DNA from 2 places in the Streptomyces sp. MK7 genome. Region 1 is predicted to be linked to the other one. Evidence: riboswitches for the same ligand, from Rfam matches in the RefSeq annotation. Region 1 holds a riboswitch; the other holds the start of a gene.
What was found. A riboswitch is a leader RNA that binds a small molecule or an ion and turns the genes downstream of it on or off. The one in region 1 is predicted to bind cobalamin.

Region 1 (3,189 bases):
CGTGCCGGATCACGTCGTGGTTGGACAGCACCCAGGTGGCCGAGGCCCCGGCGGCCCGCGCGCCGGCCAGCGAGGCGGTGACGACCCGGCGCAGCTCGGCCGCGTCCCAGCCGGTCTGGAGGTACTCGAAGTTGAAGGCCTGCCCCAGTTCGTCCGGGCGGGCGTACAGCGCGCGGCGGCTGTCCGGCGCCCAGGCCTCGGCGACCGCCGTGCGGGGCGGGAGGTAGGCGTCGAAGATCTTGCGCCAGTCGCGGTAGATCTCGTGGACGTCGTCCCGGTCCCAGTACGGGTGGCTGCCGGGCGCCACGTTGGGCAGGGCGTCCTCGCCGGTGACCCCGATGTTCCCGACGTCGCGGAGCGGTTCGTCGAGGTCCTTGACCAGGGCGTGCGCCACGTCGACGCGGAAGCCGTCCACGCCCCGGTCGGACCAGAACCGCAGGGTGGTGCGGAAGTCGGCGCGCACCTGCTCGTTCTCCCAGTTGAAGTCCGGCTGTTCGGGTGCGAACAGGTGCAGGTACCACTGCCCGTCCGGAACACGCCGCCAGGCGCTGCCGCCGAAGACGGACTGCCAGTCGGTGGGCGGGAGTTCGCCGTGCTCGCCGCGCCCGTCGCGGAAGACGTACCGGTCGCGGGCCGGGGAGCCGGGGCCGGCCCGTAGCGCCTCCTGGAACCAGGGGTGCAGGTGGGAGCTGTGGTTGGGGACGATGTCGACGATCACCTTCAGGCCCAGGCGATGGGCCTCGGTGACCATGGCATCGAAGTCGTCGAGGGTGCCCAGGCGCGGGTCGACGTCCCGGTGGTCGGCGACGTCGTAGCCGCCGTCGGCCAGCTCGGAGGGGTAGAAGGGGCTCAGCCACAGCGCGTCCACGCCGAGCGCGGCGAGGTGGGTCAGCCGCTGGGTGACGCCCCGGATGTCGCCGAGCCCGTCACCGTCGGCGTCGGCGAAGCTGCGGGGGTAGACCTGGTAGACGACGGCCTGCCGCCACCAGTCGGGGTTCTTGGGGGAGAGGTCGGGCGGCGCGTCGTGGGGGGAGGTGTTTGTGGCGGCGTGCGCGGAGTCCTGGGGGGAGGCGTCCGTCGAGTCGTGCGTGGTGGTGCGGTCGGTCACGCGGTCTCCTCTTCGGTGCGTTGTTGAAGCAACAAAGAGAACTCTGTCCAGATCGCCGGAAATATGAACACCGCCACGGGAGGGCAGAGGGGACGTGTGTCAGCCGGTGTCGGCCGCACAGTGCTCCAGCAGGCGCCGTACGTCCCGGTCCACCACCCGGTAGCGCACCACGCGCCCCTCCTTCTCGCCCTCCACGACCCCGGCCGCCCGCAGCAGCCGCAGCGCCTGGGAGACGGCCGGGTCGTTCATGCCGGTGGCGATCGCGAGGTCGGAGACGGCCAGCGGGCCGGTGCGGTGCAGGGCGAGCAGCAGCGCGAGCCGCTTGGGGTCGGCGAGCAGCGAGAAGCGGTCCGCCCAGGCGCGGACGTGCGCGGCGTCGCCGATCGCCGCGATGGCGTCGCACACCCGGTGACCGTCGATGGTGCGGCGGTCCGCGCGGTCGGCAGGGACGAGATGCATACCGCCATCCTCGCAGGCGGCACTCTGTGATCTTAAATACCTGCGCACGTATGCAGCTATGCAGCCGACCGCTTCCGCCTCTACGGTGGGCGGGCCGTGGTGTTCGGGAAGTCGATGCAAGGTCGACGCGGCCCTCGCCACTGTGATCGGGGAGTTCCAGGCCCACGTCCCGCACGGGACAGCCACTGGCCGTCGTACGGCGGCCGGGAAGGCGGGCCGGGCACGCACCACCCGTAAGCCAGGAGACCGGCCACGGCAGCTCACGAAGTGATCCACGAGGTGCTGGAGCGTGATGACCGGATGACCCTGCCCAACCCTGCCCCGACGACGGCCAAGGCCACCTTCACCTGGCGCCGGGAGGACACCCTCAAGACCGCCGGCCTGATGGCCGCCATCGCCGCACTGCACGTCGTCGCCTTCGGAATCCTGTTCCTGCTCGTCGTGCCGGGACACTACGAGGTCGGTTCCAAGGCGTTCGGCATCGGACTCGGCGTCACCGCCTACACCCTGGGCGTACGGCACGCCTTCGACGCCGACCACATCGCCGCCATCGACAACACCACCCGCAAGCTGATGGCCGACGGCAAGCGGCCCGTGTCGGTGGGCTTCTGGTTCGCGCTGGGCCACTCCAGCGTCGTGATCGTCCTCGCCGTGATGATCGCGGGCGGGACACAACTCGCCGACCGGGTCACCGACGAGGGTTCCACCACCCATCAGGTGCTCGGCTTCATGGGCACGACCATCGCCGGCGCCTTCCTCTACCTCATCGCCGCCCTGAACCTGGTCGCCCTGGCCGGCATCCTCAAGGTCTTCCGGTCGATGCGGGCGGGGACCTACGACGAGACCGAGCTCGAACGGCACCTGGACTCCCGGGGGTTCATGAACCGCTTCCTCGGCCGCCTCACGCGATCCATCTCCCGTCCGGGTCAGATGTACCCGCTCGGCTTCCTCTTCGGCCTCGGCTTCGAGACCGCCACGGAGGTCACGCTGATGGTGATGGCCGGCTCGGGTGCGGCCGCCGGACTGCCCTGGTACGCGATCCTGTGCCTGCCCCTGCTCTTCACGGCGGGCATGTGCCTGTTCGACACCCTGGACGGCACGTTCATGAACTTCGCCTACCAGTGGGCCTTTTCGAACCCCGTCCGCAAGGTGTTCTACAACCTCACCATCACCGGCCTGTCCATCGCCGTCGCCTTCTTCATCGGCACGATCGAACTCGTCGGCGTCCTGCACGACAAGCTCGACCTGCGTGACGACGTCACCGGCTGGATCGCCGGCCTCGACCTGGACAACCTGGGCTACGTCATCGTCGGCCTGTTCGTCGCGGTGTGGGCGGCGGCGCTGGCCTACTGGAAGGCGGCCAAGGTGGAGCAGCGCTGGGCGGTGGGGGCGGCGGACACCGACTAGGGCCCGCACGGCCCGCTTCCTTCGACAGTGGCCAGGTACAGCTTCACGTACCGGTCGGGGTCGATGTCCAACGCCACGTCCACCAGGGGCTGTTCGCGGGCCTCGCCGTGGAGTTCCGCCTCGCCCGGGCGCGGCCGGCGGTCGACGACCGTCTGGCCGCGCGCGGGGCCCGGCGCGAGGTTCACCTCCACCGGCAGCCGGTGCGTGGTCAGCCC
Region 2 (3,189 bases), on a different contig from region 1:
CTCGGTGAGGCAGTCCAGCACGGTGCCCAGCAGCCGCTGCTGGCGTCCGCCGTGGTAGCCGCGCGCGCTCAACTCGCCCACCGGCTTGCCCAGCAGCACCACCTGGCTGCTCTGCTCCCCGCCCGGCTTGAGCAGCACCGGGTTCATCAGCGCGGTCGGCTCGATCCGGCAGGCCTGGGCCTGCATGGCCTGCGCCCGCCCGATCTCCGCGCCCTCGGGTGTGACGAAGGAGTTGAGGGACATGTTCTGCGCCTTGAAGGGCGCGACCTTGACGCCCTGCCGCACCAGCCACCGGCAGATCCCGGCCGTGACGACGCTCTTCCCGGCGTCGGAGGTGGTGCCGGCGACGAGCAGACCACCGCTCATGACCTACGTCCCTTCGTCGGACCGTTAATGCGGTTGCTGCGGTTGCGCAGGAGCCTGACGGCGGCGCAGGTGCCGAGCGCGAGCCAGCTCACGCGCCGTGAGAGCCGTACGGCCCGTTCGATGTCCCCGGCCCGCACGGCGCGCCCGGCGCCGTTGAGCACCGGCCGGTGCTCAACGCGCCCCCCGTACGACAACGTGCCGCCCATCCGTACCCCGAGCGCCCCCGCGAACGAGGCCTCGACCGGACCGGCGTTGGGGCTCGGGTGCCGGTCGGCGTCGGCGCGCCAGGCGCGCAGGGCGCCCCGCGGGTCCGGGCCGGCCGCGGCCGCGAGGACGGCGGTGAGCCGCGCCCCCGGCCACCCGGCCAGGTCGTCCAGGCGCGCCGAGGCCCAGCCGAAGCGCCGGTACCGGGGCGACGTGTGCCCGACCATGGCGTCCAGGGTGTTGACGGCCCGGAACCCGGCGAGCCCCGGCACGCCGGCGACGGCGCCCCACACCAGCGCGCCCACCACGGCGTCGGAGGTGTTCTCGGCGACCGACTCCACCACGGCCCGGGCGATCCCGTCGGCGTCGAGTGCCTGAGGGTCGCGTCCGCACAGGTGCGGCAGCCGCGTTCGGGCGGCGGCCACGTCGCCCGCTTCCAGCGCCCGTCCGATGGTGCGTGCCTCCCGGGCGAGGGAGGTCCCGCCGACCACGGCCCAGGTGGCGGCGCCGGTCAGGGCGACGGACGCGACCGGGGAGGTACGGACGGCGCGCGCGGCGGCGGCACCGAGCGCGGCGGCGCCGCCGGCGCACAGGGCCGTATGAAGTGCGCCCCATCCCCGGTGGTCCCGCCACAGCACGCGTTCCACGGCGCCCGCGGCCCTGCCGAACACAGCGACCGGATGTCCCCGGCGAGGATCGCCGAGGAGGAGGTCACCGAGGAGGCCGGCGGCGGCGCCGTACGCGAAGACGCGATCGGCACCCATGGGTTCAGCCGGCTTCGGGGTCGGGCAGAGCGTCGCTGATGGACCTCGGTCGGCAGCCGCGCATGGCGATATGTCCTCACTCAGGGTGTCCACGCCCTGGTTCGACGAGACCGGCGGTGAGAGTTCCTGGCTCCCGGGGTTCCTACCCCGGTGACAGTGGCGGGACCGCGCCGGATTCGCACCGGCTTCCTCTCCTGCCGCCGTACATGGCTCCGGCAGTCCACCACGCGCCGCGAACAGCCGTCAACTCACCGTTGACCTGCGAAGGGATACTGAGATGAGGCCCACACCCGACGGTGTGAAACGCCCGCCCCGCCCGTTCGCCGAGGTGGCGACGCGGGCGGGGCGGGCGGTGGGACGCTCTTGACTTCCGGGGCCCGGACAGCGGTTCTGACCGGCCGTCAGCCCTTGCCGACGATGAGGTAGATGCCGTAGGCCACCGCGGCGGCGCAGGCGGCGAAGCAGACGTAGGCGCCGGTGACGGCGAGGGCCCCGCTGCCGCTGCCCTGCGTGACGGCCCGCTCCCGCCGGGACAGCCCCGCGATGCCGAGGGTGAACAGTGCCACCAGGCCCACGGTGACCGCGAGGCTGACGCCGAAGACGGAGCCGAGGGCTGCCCAGTCGATCTTCATGGTGATGCTTCCTTGGGTGCCGGGTGTGCGGGGGTCAGACGGTGGCGGCCGGCGGGGTGGCCGGGGTGGACGCGGTCGGCGCGGGCGCCGGATCGATGACGGGCGGGTCGATGACGGGCGGGTCGATGACCGTTGCGTCGATCACGGGCGCGTCGATGACGGGCGTGGTCGGCTGGGCGGGGATCTTCGCCGTGAGCGGCTCGACGGCGGGGGACTCCTCTGCGGAGACCGGTGCCGTGGAGGCGGGGGCGGGGGCCGCCGGGGGCGGGGTCACGGCGGCGATCGCCTGGGTCACGACGCCGGCCGGCTCCTCGGTCGCGCTCTGGGTGACGTTGGTGTGGTCGACGACCTGGCGGCGGGAGATCTTCCAGATCGCCGCGCTCGAGGCCACCAGGAACACGGCGACGAGCGCGGTGCCCCAGTCGCCCAGTCCGGTGACCTCCTCGGCGCCCGCGCCGACCAGGGCCGCGGCCGGCAGCGTGAGCACCCAGGCGATGGCCATGCGGCCCGCGGTGGACCAGCGGACCACACCGCCCGTGCGGCCCAGCCCGGCGCCCATCACCGAGCCGGAGACGACGTGCGTGGTGGAGAGCGAGAAGCCGAGGTGGGAGGAGGCCAGGATGGCGGTGGCCGCGCTGGTCTGGGCGGCGAAGCCCTGCTGCGGCTGGAGGTCGGTCAGGCCCGTGCCCATGGTGCGGATGATCCGCCAGCCGCCGATGTAGGTGCCGAGCGCGATAGCCAGGCCCGCGGAGAGGATGACCCAGGTGGGAGGGTTGGAGCCGGGGGCGATGGCGCCGCCGGCGATCAGGGCGAGGGTGATGACACCCATCGTCTTCTGCGCGTCGTTGGTGCCGTGGGCGAGCGAGACCAGGCCGGCGGAGGCGATCTGCCCGGCGCGGTGGCCCTTCTCGGCCGCCTTGCCGTCCGCCTTCTTGCCGATCGTGTACGACAGCCGGGTCGCGACCATCGCGGCGAGGCCCGCGACGACCGGAGCCGCGACGGCGGGCAGCAGCACCTTGGTGACGAGCACACCGCCGTGGACCGCGCCGAAACCGGCGGAGGCGATCGCCGCGCCGATCAGACCGCCCATCAGGGCGTGCGAGGAACTGGACGGAAGTCCGACCAGCCAGGTCAGCAGGTTCCAGAGGATCGCGCCGACCAGGGCGGCGAAAATGACCTCGGGACGGATGCCGGCCTCGTCGACGAGACCTTTGGAGATCGTG

Region 2: linked by a shared signal. The riboswitch ahead of R2S09_RS19240 (cobalamin biosynthesis protein) and the one ahead of R2S09_RS01195 (HoxN/HupN/NixA family nickel/cobalt transporter) in region 1 are both predicted to bind cobalamin.

What each region holds. Positions count from the first base shown of each region.
Region 1 covers NZ_JAVACL010000001.1:270,140-273,328, forward strand. Annotated here, with positions in the region: gene R2S09_RS01185 (glycoside hydrolase family 13 protein) at 1-1,108, opposite strand, end outside; gene R2S09_RS01190 (metalloregulator ArsR/SmtB family transcription factor) at 1,208-1,567, opposite strand; cobalamin riboswitch at 1,648-1,837, shown strand; gene R2S09_RS01195 (HoxN/HupN/NixA family nickel/cobalt transporter) at 1,868-2,974, shown strand; gene R2S09_RS01200 (nucleoside hydrolase) at 2,971-3,189, opposite strand, start outside.
Region 2 covers NZ_JAVACL010000016.1:55,007-58,195, reverse strand. Annotated here, with positions in the region: gene R2S09_RS19245 (cobyric acid synthase) at 1-366, opposite strand, end outside; gene R2S09_RS19240 (cobalamin biosynthesis protein) at 363-1,334, opposite strand; cobalamin riboswitch at 1,434-1,575, opposite strand; gene R2S09_RS19235 (hypothetical protein) at 1,736-1,966, opposite strand; gene R2S09_RS19230 (anion permease) at 2,001-3,189, opposite strand, start outside.